One region of the Neorhizobium phenanthreniclasticum genome, then DNA from elsewhere that is predicted to be linked to it. Evidence: predicted binding sites of a transcription regulator. Region 1 holds the regulator's gene; each other region holds the start of a gene.

Region 1 (5,833 bases):
AAAAGAACCGTCTTCCAGATAAACGTCCACTTCAACCGTCGGATTACCGCGGCTGTCGAGGATTTCACGGGCGATGATATCGGTGATGGCGGTCAAAAGACTCTCCCTGGGCTTGGACGTCGGATCTATACGGTTCGGGTCACTGAACATGTCCCACAGTCAGTGACACGAAAATTACAATGCAGCCGCTTTTCGCGCTTTTTCAGGCAGGCGCTTCAGGCAGCCTTTGCGACCGCATCGAGGGCAAGCAGCTTTTCCAGCAGCCGAGGCATGTCTTTGAGATGCACCATGTTCGGACCGTCAGACGGAGCATTGTCCGGGTCCTCGTGGGTCTCGATGAAGAGGCCGGCGACACCGACGGCAACGGCCGCCCGCGCCAGCGTCTCGACGAATTCGCGCTGGCCGCCGGTGGAGCCGCCCTGTCCACCCGGCTGCTGGACCGAATGCGTCGCGTCGAAGACGACCGGAGCGCCCATCGCCGCCATAATCGGCAGCGAGCGCATGTCGGACACCAATGTGTTGTAACCGAAAGAGACGCCGCGTTCGCAGAGCAGCACATTCGGATTGCCGCTCTGGGTGAACTTGGCCAACACGTTCTTCATGTCCCAGGGTGCCAGGAACTGGCCCTTCTTGACATTGATGACGCGGCCGGTTTTCGCCGCAGCGACAAGCAAGTCCGTCTGGCGGCAAAGGAAGGCCGGGATCTGCAGCACGTCCACCGTCTGTGCGACGATGGCGCACTGCTCTTCCGTGTGAATGTCGGTGAGAACCGGGAAGCCGAATTCCTTCTTCAGATCGGCGAAGATTTCCATGGCGCTTTCGAGCCCGATGCCGCGCCTGCCGGAAATCGACGTGCGGTTCGCCTTGTCGAAGGATGATTTGTAGACGAGCCCGATGCCGAGCTTGTCGCAAAGCTCCTTCAGCGCACCCGCCATCATGAAGGCGTGGTCGCGGCTTTCCATCTGGCACGGGCCGGCGATCAGCGACAGGCGGGCATCCTGTGCGAAGACGACCTTGCCGTGCCCTTCGCCGACGGAGACGCGCGGATTGGCGGAGACTTCCATGAGACTATTCCTCGAAACCGAACAACACACCCTGGCCGGGCGCCGCCTGGACCAGCACACGGCCCTCCCGACGGACGAATGCGACGTCATTAGCAGCAAGGATGATCTCTGTCACGGCAAGATCGGCAGTCTTGAAGATGATCGCCCGGCCGCGCAGACCTTCGGCATTCGGCAACGGCGCAAGGGCGAATTCCGATTCGAGATCTTGATCCTGCATGACGCGGATGCGCGTGTTCGAAGCGACAAGCTCCACGGCCGCAGCTTCGATCCCGGCTTTCGCAAGCAGCACCTCTTCGAGCAGGGGCGCAAAATCGTCGGGCGATGCGGCCGAAAGAACGATCTCGCTCAAGCCGGTCACCGTATTGGAATGGCGTTCCAGTTCGCCTCGATCGGCCGGCAGCGGATTGATCCGCTGTGCAGAGAACAAGAAGAAATCCGGCGCATGCTCGTCTCCCGCAAAGGCCAGCCGGAAGCTTGCCTCAGTCTCGGAACCGTCCGGCATCTTCACGCCGCGGGAGAATTCCAGGATATCGCCCGCGGAAATCCCGCGCAGCCTGAAACGCGCGTGATCGGCTGCCGCATCGCCCGTGGCAACCGCGAGGGCCGAAAAGCCCTGACTGTTACGCGCCTTGCGGAAGTCGAGATCCCGGGCGGTGAAGACATTGCCGCGCTTGGCCGCGGCTGTCGCCTGACGCCGGTTGGCGATCGCCAGCGGCTCCAGATAGGCCCCATCCGAGAAAAACACGCAGGCATTGGCCGTGCCGAAAGGATGAAAGGCCTCCGGCGCAACTGTAAATCCGAGTTCTGCCAGTCGCGAACGCGCGACGGCAAGGTCCGCCACCGGCAGAACGAGATGATCGATTAGTCTAGCATTCACGCGAGAGCCCCCAGAATCCGGAATCGCAGCACTACATTGGCAGCGGATCGGCTTCGAGCAAGTGGTGTCGAAAGAGATATGTTGCAGACATCCATGAAGAAAAATCATCATACTTCACGAAAATTTAGGGACTTGCGGAACACATATGGAACATATAGTGTATGTTCTTGATTTGTTTCCGACTCTCAAGGTGCCAAATATGCTCACGCGCAAACAGCAGGAATTGCTTCTGTTCATTCACGAACGCATGAAGGAATCCGGCGTGCCGCCCTCCTTCGACGAAATGAAGGACGCGCTCGACCTCGCGTCGAAGTCCGGCATCCACCGGCTGATCACCGCACTGGAGGAGCGCGGCTTCATCCGCCGCCTGCCGAACCGGGCACGTGCCCTTGAAGTCATCAAGCTGCCGGAAGCCTATCAGTCGAGCCTGCAGCCACGCCGCGGCTTCTCGCCGAGTGTTATCGAGGGCAGCCTCGGCAAGCCGCAGCCGGTCGCTGCCGCTCCGGCCAAGCCCGCAGCCAACGACGATCTCTCCAACGCCACCACGGTTCCCGTCATGGGCCGCATCGCCGCCGGCGTGCCCATCTCGGCGATCCAGAACAACACGCATGATATCGCAGTGCCCGCCGAGATGCTTGGTTCCGGCGAACATTACGCGCTGGAAGTCAAGGGTGATTCGATGATCGAGGCCGGCATCCTGGACGGCGACACGGTGATCATCCGCAACAGCAACACCGCCAATCCGGGAGACATCATCGTAGCGCTGGTGGACGAGGAGGAAGCGACGCTGAAGCGCTTCCGCCGCCGTGGCGCCTCGATCGCGCTGGAAGCCGCGAACCCGGCCTACGAAACCCGGATATTCCCGCCCGACCGGGTAAAGGTCCAGGGCAAGCTGGTCGGCCTCATCCGCCGTTACCATTGATCAATTGCCGAAGCGGTTCCGGGAGCGCCGAGGCGAACATCTTGTTCCGCCAGTCATAGTGGCGATGCCTGCTCCAGGGGCGGTCATGGCCGGCCATGGCGGGGCGAATAGTCCATTGCCGGATGTCGGCTGCGCCGTGCAGGGAAATTTCGAGCGCACCAGTCTTTCGCAAAGCATTGCCGTTGATCATCAATGCGCCGGAGCGGCAGTGATCGAAACGGGCGCGCGGCGCGATGATGATATGGGCGGCATCGCAGGCCGCACCGGCATAACGGCTGTCTTCGACGGAGGCTATGTTGGTGCCCCCGGAAGTTTTCACCCCGCAGAAGACACGCGGCTCGCATACGAAATGACCGGCAGGCACCTGCCTGATGCGGGACCGCGCCGTCTCGATTTCGGCCTGCGTCAGCTCGCGGCGCTCCTCAGGCTTCCCATCGGGCGGTTTATCTCTTGCTGATGACACGTCCGGTTTTATGGGATCGCCCAGGAGAAGTGCCCGTTTCCACTGGCCGTAGATGAAATCGGGCGGACGGGTGCGGTTGGTGGCAATACCTTCCCTGCCTATCACGGCAATCATCGTTCCGTCCTCGGCAACTAGAATATCCGGCAGGGGCTTCGATCGTTCGTGCCAGGAGAACAGCAATGCGGCGGCAACGAGCGGAATGCCGACCAGCCGAAGCCTGCTTCTCAAAAGGGTCAGCAGAAGAAAACCGGCCGTGGAGACAGGCAGGAACCAGGGATGCTGACGACCGATACCGGCGTCGCCGCCCCAGGCCGCGACATGTCTTGCTATGGAGATCACCGCTTCCAGGCCGAGACCCATGAGCTTCAGGAAAGGCGCATCGAGCCCGAACGGTACGAGCAGCATGCCGACCAGTCCGGCCGGCATGACCACGAAAGAAATGATCGGCATGGCGGCGAGGTTTGCCGCCAGGCCGCCGTAGGTCGCAATCCGATGGAAATGCTCGACCGAAAAGATCGCCGTCGACGTGCTGCCGATCAGGGTCGTGGCAAGAATGCCCGCAATGAATTTCCAGGAAGCCAGTACCGGCGTCACCACAGGGTGACGAATTTGCAGCGGTTCCGGATCGTGCTTTTTCGATCGATTTTTCCAGAGCGCATAACCGGCGACCAGCGCTGCGGTAGCCGCAAAGGACATCTGGAAGCTGGGCCCCAGGATTTCCGAGGGCGAAACGGCGATAATGATCAGGGCCGAAAGCGCCACGTTGCGCAAGCTGATCGACGGTCGGTCGAAGAAGACTGCGACAAGCATGACCGCCATCATGATATACGCCCGCTCGGCCGAAACACCGAAGCCGGAAATCAGGTAATAGGCGGTCGCCATCACGAGCGCGCCGGCGGCAGCGATCTTCTTCACCGGATAGGCCTGGGCAAACCCGGGAAAAAACGAAAGGACAGTGCGGACGCCGACAAAGAAGATGCCGGCGGCAAGCGCCATGTTCAGCCCGGAGATCGCGACGATATGGGCAAGTCCGGAAAGCCGGAGCGCCTCGGTGGTCTCCTTGGAAATAGCCCGGCGTTCGTCGGTCACGATCGCGGCTGCGAAGGCGCCCGCATCGCCCGGCACCGTTTCGCGAATATGGCTTGCAATGGCGCTGCGCAGATCAAAAAGCCCGCTTTCGAATTCTGCAATCCAGGCTCGCGGCAACGCCGGGCCTGCCTCCTTATTCGGCACTCCATAGAAAAAACCGACGGCGCCGATACCATCGAAATAAGAAGAGAAGGCGAAATCGTTAAGCCCCGGCAGCGCAGGCCCCGAAGGCGGCGATATGCGTACCCGGCCGCTGATCGTCTCGCCGGTTTCCGCAGATTCGTGCCGCGCCCTGGCAAGCAGCGACACCCGCTCCGGAGGGCGTCGGATCTCGGGATTGGCTGTCCGTCCGACGCGGACTAAATAGCGCCAGCGTCCATTCGCATCGATTTCCCGCCGCTCGACCACGCCGGTCAGTTCGGTCGTCACCGGCGAGTCGAGAACGACTGTACTTTGCCTCCATGTTTCCAGCTCCGCGAGCATCATGCCGCCGAGAAAGAGTGCGGCGGCGACCGGGATGATACGTGCCATGCCGAATTGGTGACGCGTTATGGCAGCAATTATGGTGCATGCGAGAAAAGCCACAAAAAACGGCAGAAAAGCCGGATCTTGCGGCAAGGAGAACCAGCATGCGGCCCCTGCACCGACGACAACGGGAACGAAGAGGAAGCCATGCCCATGCGCCTCCTCTTCCAAGATCATGGACGGCGCATTGCGCCACAGGCGCTTCAAACCCACGGATATACGATGCGGAAGCGCCCTCCCCGGATGCACCACCGACCTTCGTTCGAAGGCTGGAGAAAGCTCCGAAAGATGCCCCTGGTCCACCGATCGGGATGCGTCTTCGCCGAACGCGAAATCCATCGGCCTGGTTGCCGGCCGCCCCGTCTTGATCAGCTTCGGAAACGCAGTGTCTTCCGACATGAAACGCTAAGCCCGCCCCGTCGCCAAATCATGCGACGATGCAACCTGCGCGTTTCCCGCCCTCCCGTCAACTGCCCGGGAAACCTCAGCAATCCCAGAGACCTGAACCGGGTTGCAACAACAAGTTGGAAGCCCAAGCAAAAGCGGTTGCCTAATATTCTTTCGCGCTGCACAAAATGCTACCAACGACTGCTTGGCATCAGCTTTCGGATCATATAGCAAAGCATCGGACGCTTAATTCTTGTGGCGCTTTTTGGGCGCCACGCCGCCAAAAGGTTGGAGGATCAGCATGACGGATAAAAGCGCAAACGTGGTAGTCGGCGACAGACAAGTCGATCTGCCGATCAAGTCGGGCTCCATCGGTCCGGACGTAATCGACATCGGCTCCCTCTACAAGCAGACCGGTACCTTCACCTACGATCCGGGCTTCACTTCGACAGCATCTTGCGAATCCAAGATCACCTATATCGATGGCGACGAAGGCATCCTGCTGC
Region 2 (5,833 bases), on a different contig from region 1:
AATGTCGAGCGAATGAGCGGACGTGGCGGCGGCCGCCACTGCTCCGACCGGCCGCAAGGGCTCGGGTTTCACGTCAGTTGCTTGCCGGACAGGCAGTTCGATTTTCGGCGCGACCGCATGTTCGGGAGGCGCGGCAAGAATGGGCGGCGCGGGCCGCGGGGGCGTTGTATCCATCGGCCCCGGTCCGGTGGCGAGCGGCATGACGGCTGGCGCCGGACGCGTCGCGTCGCGGGAAACGGAACGTTCCCTTGCCGGCTCCACGCGAGGTTCCGGAGACACCGGACGCTGGGCGAGAGCAGTTCGCGGCTCGGCGGCCGGCAAAGCGGAGAAGGGAACCGTCATATCCGAAGGATCTAAAGGTGTGGAACGGCTTGCGGCGGACGCCGATGCCGCATTCATGCCGGCGGCCCCTGTCGAAATTCCGCTCTCGATGACGATATCCGTCGGCCCGCCGATCATCACCAGGTGTTCGACATTGTCGCGGCGGACGAGGACGAGGCGCCTGCGTGCGTCGACGGCGGCGGCATCCAGTACCTGCAGCCGCGGCTGGCGGTTCTTCCCGCCGCGCACGAAGGGCGAGGGCCCATTGCGGCCGCGGATCATCCACAGCGCGACAACGAGCAGAAGAAGCGCAATGCCGACACCGAGGACTGCGATCACGAGGCGGCTACCGTAGGCGCTCAACAGATCTTCCAACATTTTTTGCCACTCCTCATATGAACGCTGCCGTAAAAGACGACTTTTTTTATGCCTAGGCAAGCCGTCCGCTGTCGTTGTCCCATCCCGGAAAAGCGGGATGAAATGGTAAAGATAGGTCGCACCTGCGAACTGTCCCGGGTTTTGTGGCCTTGCGGAGCTTTTTGCTTCACCTGCAACTTGCTAAGAAGGAATCGCGGGGATTTCTTCCTGCGGATGTCCATGGCCGCGGCGCCGGCCGAAATGCGAGGAATTGATGACGAAGTTGCAGCAAGGCGGCAACTACGAGGCGCCTCTGGTGGAGCGCGGGACACGCGGCGGCACCATCATCCGGATCGTTCTTCTGGCTCTCGTGCTTTGCGGGGTGGCCGCCGGCTTCGTGCTGTTCCAGCATGCGCTCGCCAACGAGGTGGTGCTCGGACTGCTCGGCATCCTCGCCATGGTCGGCATTTTTTTCCTGGTTTCCTCGCTTATCGGCCTTGTCGAAGTCATGCCGCAATCGCGATCCGACGAGCTGGCACGCGGGTTCCTCGCCAGCCATCCCGACGGAATTCTGATCACCGATCCGAAGGGTCGCATTCTCTATGCCAACGCCGCCTATGGCCGGATGACCGGCGCGACCAAGGCAAGCAATGTGCAATCCCTGGAAGCACTGCTTTCCAAGACCCGTGAATCGACCGAGGCGCTCTACCGGCTGACCACGGCGCTCCGTGAGGGGCGTGAGGGTCACGAGGAGTTCCGGCTTCTGCAGCCTCTTGGCCGCGTCACCGGCAACGGCTCGGGTGCCCATTGGTATCGTCTGAAGGCGCGGCTGCTCGGGCCGGCCGGCAAGGGCCAGCTCGATATCTGGCAGATTACCGACATCACCTCCGAACGTGAGGACCAGGAGCGCTTCTTCCGGGAACTGCAGAATGCAATCGACTATCTCGACCATGCTCCGGCGGGCTTCTTTTCTGCCGGAAAGAAGGGCGAGATCTTCTATCTCAATGCCACGCTCGCCGAATGGCTCGGCATTGATCTGACCAAATTCATGCCGCGTTCGATGACGATTTCGGACCTTGTGGCGGGCGAGGGCATGGCGCTCATTCAGTCGGTGCAGGCGGCCCCTGGGCTGCAGCGGACCGAAACGCTCGATCTCGACCTGCGCCGTACCAACGGCCAAAGCCTGCCCGTGCGCCTGGTGCACAGTGTCAGCGCCACCCGCGACGGTGCGCCGGGTGAAAGCCGCACGATCGTATTGACGCGGCCGAAGGGCGGCGAGGGAGATCAGTCGGCCTCGGCGATGCGCTTCACGCGCTTCTTCAACAACACGCCGATGGCGATCGCTTCCGTCGACGGCGAAGGCAGGATCCTGCGCATCAACGCACCGTTCCTGAAACTGTTCGCCGGCGTGGTATCGCGCGACGACGTCGAGACCGGCGCGGATCTCGACCGCATCGTGCATGAAAATTCCCGCCAGCAGCTCATGCAGGCGCTTGCCGCCGCAAAGGACCGGCAGGGTGACATTGCACCCATTGATTCGCGCCATCCTGCTGACGAAAACCGTTATATGCGCTTCTACGTGAATGCCGTGATCGACGAGAGCGACGAGGCGCCTGAAGAAGCGGCGATCGTCTATGCGGTCGAAACGACCGAGCAGAAGGCGCTCGAGACCCAGATGGCGCAGACACAGAAGCTCAATGCGGTCGGTACGCTTGCGGGCGGCATCGCGCATGACTTCAACAACGTACTCACCGCAATCCTGCTTTCATCCGATCACCTGCTTTTGCAGGCGCGTCCTTCCGATGCGAGTTTCGCGGACCTCATGGAGATCAAGAGGAACGCCAACCGCGCGGCTGTGCTGGTGCGCCAGTTGCTTGCCTTCTCGCGCAAGCAGACCATGCGGCCGGTCGTGCTGAACCTCACAGATGTCGTCGGCGATCTGCGCATGCTGGTGGATCGATTGATCTCCGGCACGAATGTGAAGCTCGAAGTGGACTACGGCCGCGATCTTTGGCCGGTGCGCACCGATCTCTCGCAGTTCGAACAGGTGTTGATCAATCTCTGCGTCAATGCCCGCGATGCCATGCCTCAGGGCGGCACGATCCTGATCAAGACCCGCAACGTCTCCGCGGAGGAAGCCGCGGGTTTTCATCAGGCGGACCTGCCTTCGGAAGATTTCGTGATGGTGGAGGTCTCCGATACCGGCACCGGTATTCCCTCCGAAATCATGGACAAGATTTTCGAACCCTTCTTCACCACCAAGGAAGTGGGCAAGGGTACCGGCCTCGGCCTCTCCATGGTTTATGGGATCGTCAAGCAATCCGGCGGCTACATCTATCCGGAGTCGGAAGTCGGCCGCGGCACGAGTTTCCGCATCTTCCTGCCCCGCCACGTGCCCGAGGCGGCAGTCGCGGTCGCTCCGGGGGCTGCCACCAATGCCCCGGCCGGTCAGGCCGCCCCGCCACCGGTCGTCTCGGTGACGCCCGCGGAAGACCTCGATCTGACAGGCAAGTCCGCAGTCGTGCTGTTGGTCGAGGACGAGGAAGCAGTCCGTCGCGGCGGCAAGCGCATGCTGGAAACGCGCGGTTATACCGTTCACGAAGCGGGTTCCGGCACCGAGGCGCTGGAGATCATGGAGGAACTTCAGGGCAAGGTCGATATCGTCGTTTCCGATGTCGTCATGCCGGAAATGGACGGGCCCACGCTGCTTACCGAGCTGCGCAAATCCTATCCGGACCTGAAGTTCATCTTCGTTTCCGGCTATGCGGAAGATGCCTTTGCCCGTAACCTGCCGGCTGACGCCAAGTTCGGCTTCCTGCCAAAGCCGTTTTCGCTGAAGCAGCTCGCTGTCGCGGTCCGGGAGATGCTTGATTCGAACTGAGAAGCGGGCCGGTTTCTAAAAATTTCGAAACGCTGCGATTCGTCCGCTGGATGTGGCGATGTCTTGTTTTCCTTGATGAATTTTCCACATGCCAGAATACGTGAACATCTTGAGAACGGAATGGAAATAACGATTTGCAGTCAAGCAGTTGATTGGCGCTTGTCAAATGAGAACAAAACATGTACATCATCTTTATCGGCTGCTTCATTGCTTGCGCGGTGGCAATAACCTAAAGGTGGGATCATATGGCACAGAATACTTTGCGGCTCGTAGAGGATAAAGGCGTGGACAAGAGCAAGGCGCTGGAGGCGGCACTGTCGCAGATCGAACGATCCTTCGGTAAGGGATCGATCATGAAGCTCGGCTCGAACGAGAACATCGTCGAGATCGAGACGGTTTCGACCGGCTCTCTAAGCCTCGATATCGCGCTTGGTATCGGTGGTCTGCCGAAGGGCCGTATCGTCGAGATCTATGGCCCTGAAAGCTCAGGCAAGACGACGCTCGCACTGCAGACGATCGCCGAATCCCAGAAGAAGGGCGGCATCTGCGCCTTTGTCGACGCCGAACATGCACTCGATCCGGTCTATGCCCGCAAGCTCGGGGTCGATCTCCAGAATCTCCTGATCTCCCAGCCCGATACCGGCGAGCAGGCGCTCGAGATCACCGATACGCTGGTGCGCTCCGGTGCCGTCGATGTTCTCGTCGTCGATTCGGTTGCGGCGCTGACGCCGCGTGCTGAAATCGAGGGCGAGATGGGCGACAGCCTTCCGGGCTTGCAGGCGCGACTGATGAGTCAGGCGCTGCGCAAACTGACGGCCTCGATCTCGCGCTCCAACTGCATGGTCATCTTCATCAACCAGATCCGCATGAAGATCGGTGTCATGTTCGGTTCGCCGGAAACCACGACCGGCGGCAATGCGCTGAAATTCTATGCCTCGGTTCGCCTCGACATCCGTCGCATCGGACAGGTCAAGGAACGCGAGGAAGTGGTCGGCAACCAGACTCGCGTCAAGGTCGTCAAGAACAAGATGGCGCCTCCCTTCAAGCAGGTGGAATTCGACATCATGTATGGCGAGGGCGTATCCAAGACCGGCGAACTCGTCGATCTCGGTGTGAAGGCCGGCATCGTCGAAAAGTCCGGTGCGTGGTTCTCCTATAACAGCCAGCGTCTCGGCCAGGGCCGCGAGAACGCCAAGACGTTCCTGCGCGACAATCCCGAACTTGCCCGCGAGATCGAAATGTCGCTTCGCCAGAATGCCGGTCTCATCGCCGATCGTTTCCTCCAGAATGGCGGTCCCGACGCGGACGACGGCGGCGAAGCCGCCGAAATGTAGGCGGTTCCGTCGCGTTTGGAGCTTCTCCTCGGTTACTTTATAGCCGGCCGCGAATCGAAAGATGCGCGGCCGGTTTCTCGTTTGGTTGAGCGGTGTGCGGCTGGACAGTTGGGGGTGCGGACGATACAAGCCTCTGGTTTTCAAATAACGGACCGCATCCGGCGGTGAAGAAGGGCGTAGCATGAGCGGCGTGAATGAAATTCGGTCGACCTTTCTCGACTATTTCCGAAAGAACGGACACGAAGTCGTGGCTTCCAGTCCGCTGGTGCCGCGCAACGATCCGACGCTGATGTTCACCAATGCCGGGATGGTGCAGTTCAAGAACGTCTTCACCGGTCTGGAGACCCGTTCTTATTCGACGGCCGCGACCGCACAGAAATGCGTGCGGGCCGGCGGCAAGCATAACGACCTCGACAATGTCGGCTATACGGCACGCCACCATACCTTCTTCGAAATGCTCGGCAATTTCTCCTTCGGCGACTATTTCAAGGAGCGTGCGATCGAGCTTGCCTGGAACCTGATCACCAAGGAATTCGGCCTTGACCGCAACCGTCTTCTGGTGACCGTCTACCATACGGACGACGATGCTTTCAGCCTGTGGAAGAAGATCGCCGGCTTGGCCGACGAGAAGATCATCCGCATCCCGACCAGCGACAATTTTTGGGCGATGGGCGATACCGGCCCCTGCGGTCCATGCTCGGAAATCTTCTACGACCATGGCGAGCATATCTGGGGCGGCCCTCCCGGTTCGCCGGAGGAGGATGGCGACCGTTTCATCGAGATCTGGAACCTCGTCTTCATGCAATATGAGCAGGTTACGAAGGAGGAGCGCATCGACCTGCCGCGTCCTTCGATCGACACCGGCATGGGTCTGGAGCGCGTTGCGGCCGTTTTGCAGGGGCAGCATGACAACTATGATATCGACCTGTTCCGCGCACTG
Region 3 (5,833 bases), on a different contig from region 1:
CCTGCGGCCGGTCATTCGATCCCCTCCCTCGACATCCGAACGATGCCGGTTGTTTCCCATCGGGCATGATGCGAGTCAATGCGACAGGAGAGGGGACAAACGAGGATGAAATCAGCGCCACATGCCGCGCATGCGGGCGGTGACGTCGATGCGGACCTGGTGGCGGGCCTGGCGTTCTGCGTCCGACATGGGCGCGACCACCGGCCAGGACGTGGTCTCGAAGAATTGCAGGAGCGTTGCCGGAATGAAGCGGGTGCGCGCGGCATAGACGTGGCGGTCGCCCTGGGCGTTCTGTCCGTGGACGAAGAAGCGCTGCGGAGTGATGAGGTGGAGGTAATCCTTCGCCCGCGTCATGGCGACATAGAGGAGCCGGCGCTCCTCCTCGATTTCGGCCGTCGAGCCGACGCCGAGGTCGGAGGGAATGCAACCGTCGACACAGTTCAAGAGGAAAACCGAGCGCCATTCCTGGCCCTTGGCGGAATGGATGGTCGAGAGGATGAGATAGTCCTCGTCGAGCAGGGGCGTGCCGGATTCGGCACTGGTCGCATCCGGCGGGTCGAGCGTCAGCTCGGTCAGGAAACGTTCGCGCGACGTATAACCGCCGGCGATCTGCTCGAGCTGCAAAAGGTCGGCCTTGCGGGTTTCGGCATCCTCGTGGACGCGGTCGAGATGCGGCTCGTACCACAGCCGGGCAAGGCCGATCTCCGAAGGCCAGCCGGCAGTGCCCTGTTTCAGGGAGGCCAGCATGTCGACGAAGGCCGGCCAGTCGGCGCCCGAACGCGGCGGGGCGGGGATTTCCTGCAAAGCCGCGAGCGGCTCGGGATCGGCGGCGATGGCGTCGAGGATCTTTCCCGCCGTCTGCGGGCCGATGCCGGGGATGAGCTGCATCAGGCGGAAGCCGGCGACGCGGTCGCGCGGATTCTGGGCGAAGCGCAGCGTCGCCAGCATGTCCTTCACATGGGCGCTGTCCAGGAACTTCAGGCCGCCGAACTTCACGAAGGGGATGTTGCGGCGGGTAAGTTCCACCTCCAGCGGACCGGAATGATGCGAGGCGCGGAAAAGCACGGCCTGCTGTTTCAAGGTCATGCCGGTTTCGCGGTTTTCGAGGATCTTCTCGACGATGTAGTTCGCCTGTTCGGTCTCGTCTCGGACGGCAACGAGGCGCGGGCGCTCCTCCGATTGCCGTTCGGTCCAGAGGTTCTTGGTGAAGCGCTCGCGGGCAAGCTCGATGACGCCGTTGGCGGCGGCGAGGATGGTATTGGTCGAACGGTAGTTGCGGTCGAGGGTGACGATATCGGCGGGCGGATCGAAGGAGCCGGGGAAATCGAGGATGTTGCGGATCGTCGCTGCCCGGAAGGAATAGATCGACTGGGCGTCGTCGCCGACGACGGTCAAACCTCGGCCGCCGGGTTTCATCGCCATCAGGATCGACGACTGCAGCCGGTTGGTGTCCTGGTATTCGTCGACCAGCACGTGATCGAAGCGGCCGCCGACATCTTCCGCCAGCGCCGGTTCGCTCATCATCTGCGCCCAGTAGAGCAGGAGATCGTCGTAATCGAGGACGTTCTGGGCCTGCTTGGCCTCGACGTAAGATGCGAAGAGTTCCCGAAGCTGTTTTTCCCAGGCGGAGCACCAGGGGAAGTGCGCCTTCAGCACCTCGTCCAGTGGTGTCTCCGAATTGACCGCGCGGGAATAGATCGCCAGACAGGTGCCCTTGGTCGGGAAACGGCTTTCCGTCTTCGAGAAGCCGAGTTCGTGGCGCGTGAGATTCATCAGGTCGGCGGAATCCTCCCGATCGTGGATGGTGAAATCCGGATCGAGGCCGATCTGTTCGGCATACATGCGAAGGAGCCTTGCCCCGATGCCGTGGAAGGTGCCGGCCCAGGCGAGCGCATCGGTCATGATGCCGGCATTGGGTCCAAGCACCTGCGAACAGATGCGCTCGACGCGGCGGCCCATTTCTGATGCGGCGCGGCGGGAAAAGGTCATCAGCAGGATGCGGCGCGGATCGGCGCCGGAAACGATCAAATGCGCGACCCGGTGGGCGAGCGTGTTGGTCTTGCCGGAGCCCGCGCCGGCGATGACGAGCAGGGGGCCTGCCGGCCCGCCCTTCGGCACGTCCGATCCATGCTCCACCGCACGCCGCTGCGCGTCATTCAATTTTTCCAGATAGGCGACTGCTGGCATTCCTGCTTCCGGCGGGCTCGTTCCCGTTGCGTTCGAATTAGCCATAGCTGATTCGCCTGGCCTCGCCCTCATTCACATATTTGGGAATGCGCCTTAACTTGACCGCTGTTCTCGTGTTTCGCTATGACAGCCCGCGTAAGTTCTCGCTTGGAGGCGACCTTGAAAACTTCTTCCCCCCTCTTTGCCGGCGCTGCGGCGTTTGCCCTCTCCGTCATCGCGCTTTCGACACCTGCTTCGGCGCAGGTGGCCGACAGCATCACCATCTACAATGCCCAGCACGAGGGGCTGACGAAGGAATGGGTCGAAGCCTTCACAGAGGAGACCGGCATCGCGGTGACCGTGCGCAACGGCTCGGACCTCGAATTCGCCAACCAGATCGTCCAGGAAGGCGCCAATTCGCCGGCCGACGTGTTCCTCACCGAAAATTCGCCGGCCATGGCGCTGGTCGACGGCAAGGGGCTTTTCGCTCCGGTCGATCTGGCGACGCTCGAGCAGGTTCCGGAACAGTTCCGCCCGGCGGACGGCCACTGGATCGGCATTGCCGCCCGCTCCACCGTCTTTGCCTATGACAAGACGAAACTTTCCGAAGACAAATTGCCGAAATCCATGCTCGATCTCGCCAAGCCCGAATGGAAGGGCCGCTGGGCCGCATCTCCCTCGGGCGCCGATTTCCAGGCGATCGTCGGCGCGCTGCTGCAGCTCAAGGGCAAGGAGGCGACGGCGGACTGGCTCAAGGGCATGAAGGAGAACTTCACCGCCTATCGCGGCAATTCCACCGCGATGAGGGCCGTCAATGCCGGCCAGACCGAGGGCGCGCTGATCTACCACTATTACTATTTCGGCGACCAGGCGAAGACCGGTGAAAACTCGAAGAACGTCGCGCTGCATTATTTCAGGAACCAGGATCCGGGTGCATTCGTCTCCATCTCCGGCGGCGGCATCCTTGCCTCATCCAAGCACAAGGAACAGGCGCAGGCCTTCCTCAAATGGGTGACAGGCAAGGGCGGCCAGGCGGTGTTGCGTGACGGCACGTCCTTCGAATACGCGGTCGGCAAGGGTGAAGCGTCCAACAAGGCGCTCGTGCCGCTCGACGAATTGCGGGCGCCGAAGGTGGAGCCCTCGACACTCAACAATGCCAAGGTGACCGATATGATGACGGCGGCCGGCCTCCTCTGAGATGCGGCAATAAGTTTGCTCTAATACTCAGCAATAAGTGTTGCATGGAGACATCGCAGGGCTTACCTGCGATGTCTCATGTTTTTCGGGTCTTCCATGAGTTCCATCACTGACACCAGTGTTCCAGTCGCACCGCGCCGCCGCATGCCGGCGGCCTCGTCCTGGACATTGACCATCGCGGTCGCGGTGGCGGTGATGGCGCTCCTGCCGCTCGGTTTCGTGCTGTGGGCAACCGCCGTCACCGGTTGGGAAACGGCCGCGCTGCTCATCTTCCGCGGCCGGGTCGGTGAATTGATGGTCAACACCATCCTCCTGATTTTCTTCACTGTTCCGATCTGTATCGTGGTTGCTGTGTCGCTTGCCTGGCTGACCGAACGCAGCGACCTGCCGGGCGCACGTCTATGGTCCTGGCTCGCGGTGGCACCGCTTGCCGTGCCCGCCTTCGTGCATTCCTACGCCTGGATCGGCATGTGGCCGAGCCTTCACGGGCTTTTTGCCGGGGTGGCGATCTCGGTCGTCGCCTATTTCCCCTTTCTCTACCTGCCGCTCGCTGCTGCCTTCCGCCTGCTCGATCCGGCGCTGGAGGATCAGGCGGCCTCGCTGGGGCTGGCGCCTTTTGCCGTTTTCCGGCGCGTGGTGCTGCCGCAGCTTCGGCTGGCGCTTTGCGGCGGCATGCTTTTGATCGGCCTGCACCTGCTCGCCGAATACGGGCTTTTCGCGATGATCCGCTTCGACACGTTTACGACGGCGATCATAGACCAGTTCCAGTCGACCTATAACGGCACTGCCGCACATATGCTGGCGCTGGTGCTGGTTCTCTGCTGTTTCGTGCTGCTCGGCCTGGAAGCGGGCCTTCGCGGTTCCCGCCGTTATGCGCGGCTCGGGCCCGGCGTCGCGCGCCAACTGAAGATCATCCGGCTGGGCAAGTGGAAATATCCCTGCCTGCTGCTGCCGCTGACGGTCGCTGCCTTTTCGCTCGGCATTCCGGCTCTGACCATCGGCCGCTGGCTGATCGCCGGGGGCTCAAGCATCTGGCGGATGGACGAGGTCGGGCTTTCGCTCATCCAGACGCTCGCCATCTGCCTGATCGGCGGGCTTGCGACGACCGCTGCGGCCGTGCCGATCGCCTGGCTTTCGGTGCGCCGGCCGACCCGTGCGACCCGCTTCCTCGAAGGCTGCTACTATCTCGCGAGTTCCATGCCCGGCGTCGTCGTGGCGCTGGCACTCGTTACCGTCACCGTGCGCGTCATGCTGCCGCTCTACCAGACGGTGGCGACCATCGTGCTCGCGTATGTCGTGATGTTCCTGCCGCGGGCGCTGGTGAGCCTGAGGGCGAGCATCGCCCAGGTGCCCGTGGAGCTGGAGCAGGCGGCCGCCAGTCTCGGCCGCTCGCCCGGCAATGCGCTCTGGTCGACGACGGTCAGGCTCGCTGCCCCTGGCGCCGCCGCAGGCGTGGCGCTCGCCTCGCTCGGTATCATCAACGAACTGACGGCGACGCAGATGCTGGCGCCGAACGGCACACGCACGCTCGCCATGGCCTTCTTTGCACTGACGGGCGAGATCGACTATGCCGGTGCTGCCCCCTATGCTCTGCTGATGGTCATCTTTTCCATGCCGCTCATATGGCTTCTCCACTACCAGTCCAAGAAGATCGCCGGGCGATGACGCTTCTCCAACTCAATTCCCTGCGCAAACGATACGGCATGGTGGCCGCGCTCGACGGCATCGATCTTTCGGTCGCGGCCGGCAGCCGCACGGCGATCGTCGGACCGTCCGGTTGCGGCAAGACCACGCTGCTGCGCCTCGTCGCCGGCTTCGACCAGCCGGACGAAGGCATGATCGTGTTCGGCGGGCAACTGATGGCGGACGGTTCGGCCCAGGTGCCGGCGCACAAGCGCGGCATCGGCATCGTAGCGCAGGACGGCTGCCTCTTCCCGCATCTCACGGTAGCGCAAAACATCGGCTTCGGACTGAACGCGGAGCGGGCCGTCAAGGAGGCGAAGGCGGCGGAACTGATGGGCATGGTGGGCCTTGACCGTGCCATGCTTTCCCGTCGGCCGGACCAGCTTTCCGGCGGCCAGCAGCAGCGCGTGGCGCTCGCCCGCGCGCTTGCCCGCAAGCCGAGGCTGATGCTGCTCGACGAACCGTTCTCGGCGCTCGACACGGGACTTCGCGCCGCCACCCGCAAGGCGGTGACGGAAGTGCTGACGGCGGCCGGCATCACCACGCTGCTCGTCACCCACGACCAGGGTGAGGCGCTCGCCTTCGCCGACCAGGTGGCGGTGATGCGGGCCGGGAAGTTCGCGCAGGTGGGCACTCCGCGCGAGGTCTATTCGAAGCCGGTCGATCCGGTGACCGCCGCCTTCCTCGGCGAGGCGATCGTGCTGCCGGCGGTGATCGGCGAAGGCCGCGCGGAAAGTCCGCTGGGCCTCCTGCCGGTCGACGATACGGCCTATCGGGGCAAGGCCGA
Region 4 (5,833 bases), on a different contig from region 1:
GCGGATCGCCCAGATGGTGATCGCACCGGTGATCCAGATCCGCATCGAGGAGATCGCCGAAGCGACCGAAACAGCCCGCGGCGCCGGCGGCTTCGGATCGACCGGCATGTGAGGCCGGAACCGATCCACCGGAGCCTGCAAGGATTATCCCGGCAATTCACTTTTCGCGGCGGGTTGTCTCGAAGAGGAACCAGGTGCGGCGCTCCGCCTCGTCGATCCAGTTCTCGATCAGGCTGGCGGTCGCAACGTCGTTATGCTCATCGCAGAGGTCGTGCGTTTGCCGCATGAGGGCGATGAGCTGCTTGTTGTCTTCCCTGAGCTCCGCCAGCATATCCTCCGGCGTCACGAAATCCGCGTCATTGTCGGGGATGCGCTGCAGCCGGGAAATATGGCCGATCGAACGCAGGGTCGTGCCGCCGATCTTGCGGGCGCGCTCGGCAACGTCATCCGTCATTGCGAAAATCTGCTCTGCCTGCTCATCGAGAAGCAGATGGTAATCCCGGAAGTGCGGACCGGACATATGCCAGTGGAAATTCTTGGTCTTGAGGTAAAGTGAAAAGACATCGGCGAGCAGCGTCGTGAGCGCTGCGGCGATATCCTTCACGGCGTTCGTTCCGAGATCTGAGGGCGTGGCGAGCGGAGCAAGCTTGCGGTTCCGGGCAGCATTATCAGACATGGATTATCCCCTTCAAGATCGAGCATGGGCCGCCTTTCGGTGCCAACGATCTGGAATTAAAGTGCCCTATGCCGGGGCTTTTTCAATAGCTGCCCATCCCTATTTCGGCAGGGATTTTCCAAAACGTCCCGCTGTTGCAAAAACTCTCCGCATCGAGCTCTCTTCCTGCATCTTTTTTCTCCCCGACCGGCGCAGGGAAGATCAATGCGGCTGGTCTCCAGTGCTCTTTGGACCTATCTTCCAGCATCAGAACGACTTGTCAGGGAGAACACCATGTCGGAACAGAAACCGGGCCGCGGCCGGATCTATTCATCGATCACCGAAACGATCGGCGATACACCCATCGTGCGGCTGGATAAGCTCGCGAAGGAAAAAGGCGTCAAAGCCAATTTGCTTGCCAAACTGGAGTTCTTCAATCCGATCGCTTCCGTCAAGGACCGCATCGGTGTGGCGATGATCGAGAGCCTCGAAGCCCAGGGCAAGATCACACCCGGCAAGACCACGCTGATCGAGCCGACCTCCGGCAATACGGGCATCGCCCTTGCCTTCGCCGCCGCCGCGAAAGGCTACAAGCTGATCCTCACCATGCCGGAGACGATGTCGATCGAACGCCGCAAGATGCTGGCACTGCTCGGCGCCGAACTGGTGCTGACCGAAGGGCCGAAGGGCATGAAGGGCGCGATCGCCAAGGCGGAAGAGCTCGCCGCCTCGCTGCCCGACGCGGTCATTCCGCAGCAGTTCGAGAACCCTGCCAATCCGGAAATCCATCGCAAGACGACGGCCGAGGAAATCTGGAACGATACCGACGGCAAGGTCGATATCTTCGTCTCCGGCATCGGCACGGGCGGTACGATCACCGGCGCCGGACAGGTGCTGAAAAGCCGTAATCCGGACCTCAAGGTCATTGCCGTCGAGCCCGAGGAATCGCCCGTGCTTTCCGGCGGCCAGCCCGGGCCGCACAAAATACAGGGGATCGGCGCCGGCTTCGCCCCAAAGATTCTCGACACCTCGATCTACGACGAGGTCGTCACCGTCAACAGCGCGGAAGCCATCGAAATGGCCCGCCTCGTCGCCAGCCTCGAAGGCGTTCCCGTCGGCATCTCCTCCGGTGCAGCGCTCACCGCTGCCATCGAAGTCGGCAGCCGGCCTGAAAATGCCGGCAAGAACATCGTCGTGATCATCCCCTCCTTCGCCGAACGTTATCTCTCGACGGCACTGTTCGAAGGGCTGGGTGGGTGAAACGAGCGAATAGTGAGTAGTGAGTAGTGAGTAGTGTCGCGGCAGATCGCAGCACATAAACTCGATGAAAGCACTATTCACCACCGACTAATCACTGCTCACTACAGCAATCACGCCGCCGCATTCGTGAGCCGTTCGCCAGCCATGCGATAGGAGATCGCTTCGGCGAGATGGATGCGGCCCACCGTATCCTTGTTGTCGAGATCGGCCAGAGTGCGCGCCACCTTGAGCACGCGGTGGTAGCCGCGGGCGGAAAATTTGAGCTTTTCGGCAGCATCCCGGAGCAACTGCAATCCGTTCGGGTCCGGCTCGGCGAACTTCTCGATCAGTGATGTCGAGCAGCGGGCATTGGTGAGGATGCCCGGACAACCGGCGCCCGCGAAACGTTCCTGCTGTCTTTCGCGAGCCGCGGCGACCCGCTTTGCCACATCCGCACTCCTTTCCGCCGACATCGGGCGGATCAGGTCAGCGGCTGATACCGCCGGCACGTCGATCCGGATATCGATACGGTCCATCAAGGGACCGGAAATTCGCGCCTGGTAATCGGCGGCGCAACGCGGGCCGCGCGCACAGGTATGGCCGGGCTCACCCGCCATGCCGCAGCGGCACGGGTTCATGGCGGCAACGAGCTGTATGCTCGCCGGATAGGAAACCCGGTGGTTGGCACGCGCGATGATGCATTCCCCGGTTTCGAGCGGCTGACGCAGTGCATCGAGCGCCTGGGGCGAAAACTCCGGGAACTCGTCGAGGAAAAGTATGCCGTGATGGGCAAGAGACGCCTCCCCCGGTCTGGCGCGCAGGCCGCCTCCGACCAGCGCCGCCATGGTGGCCGAATGATGCGGCGTGCGATAGGGACGGCGATCCGACAGCTTGCCGCCGGAGAGCTGGCCGGCGATCGAATGGATCATCGAGACTTCCAGAAGCTCGGCAGCGGACAGCGGCGGAAGGATGGAGGGAAGCCGCGCCGCGAGCATGGATTTCCCGGAGCCGGGCGGGCCTGCCATCAGGAGATTGTGTCCGCCGGCCGCCGCCACTTCCAGCGCCCGCTTGGCGCTTTCCTGCCCCTTGATATCGGCGAGATCGGGGAGATTGGCCGGCATCGCCCGGATCGCCGGCTGCGGTCGGGAGATCACCTGGGTGCCGCGGAAATGATTGGCAAGCGCAATCAGGCTGCGCGGCGCGACGATATCGATATCCGCGCCCGCCCAGGCCGCTTCCGCACCGCTATCGGCCGGGCAGATCAGGCCTTTTCCCATCGCGTTGGCACCGATCGCCGCCGGCAGGGCGCCGGTCACCGGCGCCAGAGTTCCGTCGAGGTTGAGCTCGCCGATCACCACGTAATCGGCCAGCGCATCCGCAGGTATCGCGCCCAGCGCCGCCATCAGCCCCAATGCAATAGGCAGATCGAAATGCGATCCTTCCTTCGGAAGGTCGGCCGGCGCAAGGTTGACCGTCACCTTCTTGGGCGGCATGGCAAGCCCGGATGCATGCAGCGCCGCCTGCACCCGTTCCCGGCTTTCAGCCACCGCCTTGTCCGGCAGACCGACGATATGCATGTTCATCTTGCCCGGACCGACCATCACCTGGACGTCGACCGGAACGCCCTCGATCCCCTGGAATGCAACCGTACTGACGCGTGCAACCATTTCAACTTGCCCCCAAGCCCTGACTGAAGCACCAGCGATTACACGCCTTCCGCGCCAGCGATTGCAATCTGGCATGGAACAAGGAATAAAACAAGAACATTAGACGAACAATTTCGCGCCGCCGCTGCAACGAGGTTGCAGCCAGTTGTATTGACGGAACAAAGACGATCCGGATCCGAAACGGCGGCGGCTCAACCTTCACGAAATCATGAGGCCGCCTTCTTTTTGTGCAATTTCGAATGAGCGAAGCCTCGCCTTTTCCGGAATTGCTTTATCAGCCGCGTTTTTCTTCGATTGCATCCCAAAGAAGGCTTGCGACATCGGCGCCGCCGAACTTCTTCACCTCGCGGATGCCGGTCGGGGACGTGACGTTGATCTCGGTCATGTAATCGCCGATCACATCGATGCCGACAAAAAGGAAGCCGCGCTCGCGCAGCGCCGGACCGATGCGGGCACAGATTTCCTCTTCCCGCGCGGTGATCTCGACGGGTTCCGCGCGGCCGCCGACATGCATGTTGGAACGGCTGTCGTGCTCGGCCGGCACGCGATTGATCGCCCCGACCGGCTTGCCGTCAATCAACAGGATGCGCTTGTCGCCCTTGCGCACTGCGGGCAGATAAGCCTGGGCGATGAAGGGCTCGCCGCGATACATCTGGTTGAACATTTCCAAAAGCGAGGAGAAATTGCGATCGTCTCGGGCGGAATGGAAGACGCCGGCCCCGCCGTTGCCGTAGAGCGGCTTCAGGATGATGTCGCCCATTTCTTCGCGGAAGCGCGCAATCTCGGCAACATCGCGGGAAATCAGCGTCGCCGGCATCAGATCCGCAAATTCCGTGACGAAGATCTTTTCCGGCGAATTGCGCACCCAGGCGGGGTCGTTCACGACGAGTGTCTTCGGGTGAATGCGCTCGAGCAGATGCGTCGAGGTGATATAACCCATGTCGAAGGGCGGGTCCTGGCGCAGATGGATGACGTCCATGGCGGAGAGATCGATACGCTGCCTGTCGCCAAGCGTGAAGTGGTCGCCCTTGATGTCACGCACCGAAAGCGGCTCTACGGCGGCGAAGACCTTGCCATCACGCATGCTCAGCCGGTCGGGCGTATAATGAAAAAGCTCATAGCCGCGGGCCTGCGCCTCGAGCGCCATGGCAAAGGTGGAATCACCGGCGATATTGATGCCGGAGATATGGTCCATCTGAAATGCGACTTTGCGGATTCTCGCCATGACTTCAGCCCCTCAAAAAGTGCCCGCCTGATGTAGGACGGCGGACACTCAAAGGCAACCGGTCAAAGCGACCATCAGCCGGCGAGGCCGACCTGGCCCCTGGGACGCAGCATGTTGCGCAGGCGGTAGAGAAATGCGAGCGGCGCGGGAAACGGCTTGCGCAGGAAGGCGATCTTCCTGACATAGTTGTCAATGTGCCAGGTCGCCCAGGTGCCGCCCTTGAAATAGACGACGTCGCCGGCACGGAGAACGCGCTGTGTGCCATCCTCCGCGGTCACATGCACCTCGCCTTCGAGGATGACCACCGTCTCGTCCCAGCCGAAGAACCAGCGGAAGGTGCCCGCCGTGCAATCCCACACGCCGGTCGCCGCGCATTCGTCCTCAGCCTTCGAGTGGGAAGCGGCCCGCGCCTGCGGATTGCCGGCAATCACCCAGCTCGGCTCGATCGGAAGCGGCGCCATCTCCAGAGAATCCGGGCAGGCACCGATGAAGGGTTTTGCCGTCGACGGTTCCGGCGCATAGGACTTGTATCGGACGGCGATGGCCGTCGCGGCCGCCGCCAGGATTTGCCAGCTCATGTTGCCCCCTTGGCTGTCAGGTCCGCGGGACATTAGCCGCAAAGCGTAAGCTGGTCGTTCAGACCGACGCTACAATTTTAGCGATCGGCCCGATTTCAGGACCGATCAGGCCACCGGCTCGGCCGGCGCGAATTTCGCCTCGGCCGGAACTTTGCCCGGAAGGCGCCTGCCGGTATCCGCGGCAAAGAAGTGCAGACGCCTCGCATCGACTGCAATGCGCATCTCGGGCGCGAGCTCGGTCTCGGGCGAGACGGCGACGGTAACCTGCTGGTCGCCCACGGCGCCGTGAATGAGACGCTGCGAGCCCAGTTCTTCCGTATATTCCAGGCGGAACGGCAACGCTTCCTCATCCTCGCGTGCAACCCGCATATCCTCGGCGCGGACCCCGACCGTAACGGGACCGGAGGCGGGCGCGAAGCCGTTGAGGCCGATCACCGACGGGCCGATCGCCAGCCTGTCGCCATGCAAC

The links. Region 1 encodes LexA, which represses DNA repair genes until DNA is damaged. Its sites were predicted from a motif close to TGTTCNNNNTGTGTTCNG; they were not measured.
Region 2: recA (recombinase RecA) is a predicted target of LexA. The motif match lies at 3,728-3,745, and genes of this name have one in related genera.
Region 3: ABK249_RS06010 (ATP-dependent helicase) is a predicted target of LexA. The motif match lies at 2,206-2,223, and genes of this name have one in related genera.
Region 4: ABK249_RS03640 (YifB family Mg chelatase-like AAA ATPase) is a predicted target of LexA. The motif match lies at 3,643-3,660, and genes of this name have one in related genera.

The regions. Positions count from the first base shown of each region.
Region 1 covers NZ_JBEAAL010000020.1:120,755-126,587, reverse strand. The annotation lists gene eno (phosphopyruvate hydratase) at 1-96, opposite strand, end outside; gene kdsA (3-deoxy-8-phosphooctulonate synthase) at 216-1,064, opposite strand; gene ABK249_RS23235 (VOC family protein) at 1,069-1,941, opposite strand; gene lexA (transcriptional repressor LexA) at 2,141-2,863, shown strand; gene ABK249_RS23225 (ComEC/Rec2 family competence protein) at 2,844-5,339, opposite strand; gene gltA (citrate synthase) at 5,629-5,833, shown strand, end outside.
Region 2 covers NZ_JBEAAL010000023.1:97,662-103,494, forward strand. The annotation lists gene ABK249_RS24485 (flagellar biosynthetic protein FliO) at 1-699, opposite strand, end outside; gene cckA (cell cycle histidine kinase CckA) at 953-3,559, shown strand; gene recA (recombinase RecA) at 3,805-4,893, shown strand; gene alaS (alanine--tRNA ligase) at 5,075-5,833, shown strand, end outside.
Region 3 covers NZ_JBEAAL010000002.1:377,902-383,734, reverse strand. The annotation lists gene ABK249_RS06015 (alpha/beta fold hydrolase) at 1-15, opposite strand, end outside; gene ABK249_RS06010 (ATP-dependent helicase) at 112-2,187, opposite strand; gene ABK249_RS06005 (iron ABC transporter substrate-binding protein) at 2,347-3,363, shown strand; gene ABK249_RS06000 (ABC transporter permease) at 3,460-5,028, shown strand; gene ABK249_RS05995 (ABC transporter ATP-binding protein) at 5,025-5,833, shown strand, end outside.
Region 4 covers NZ_JBEAAL010000001.1:734,685-740,517, forward strand. The annotation lists gene dut (dUTP diphosphatase) at 1-112, shown strand, start outside; gene ABK249_RS03630 (Dps family protein) at 158-676, opposite strand; gene cysK (cysteine synthase A) at 950-1,915, shown strand; gene ABK249_RS03640 (YifB family Mg chelatase-like AAA ATPase) at 2,026-3,561, opposite strand; gene gshB (glutathione synthase) at 3,836-4,786, opposite strand; gene ABK249_RS03650 (cupin domain-containing protein) at 4,861-5,364, opposite strand; gene ABK249_RS03655 (sn-glycerol-3-phosphate import ATP-binding protein UgpC) at 5,470-5,833, opposite strand, start outside.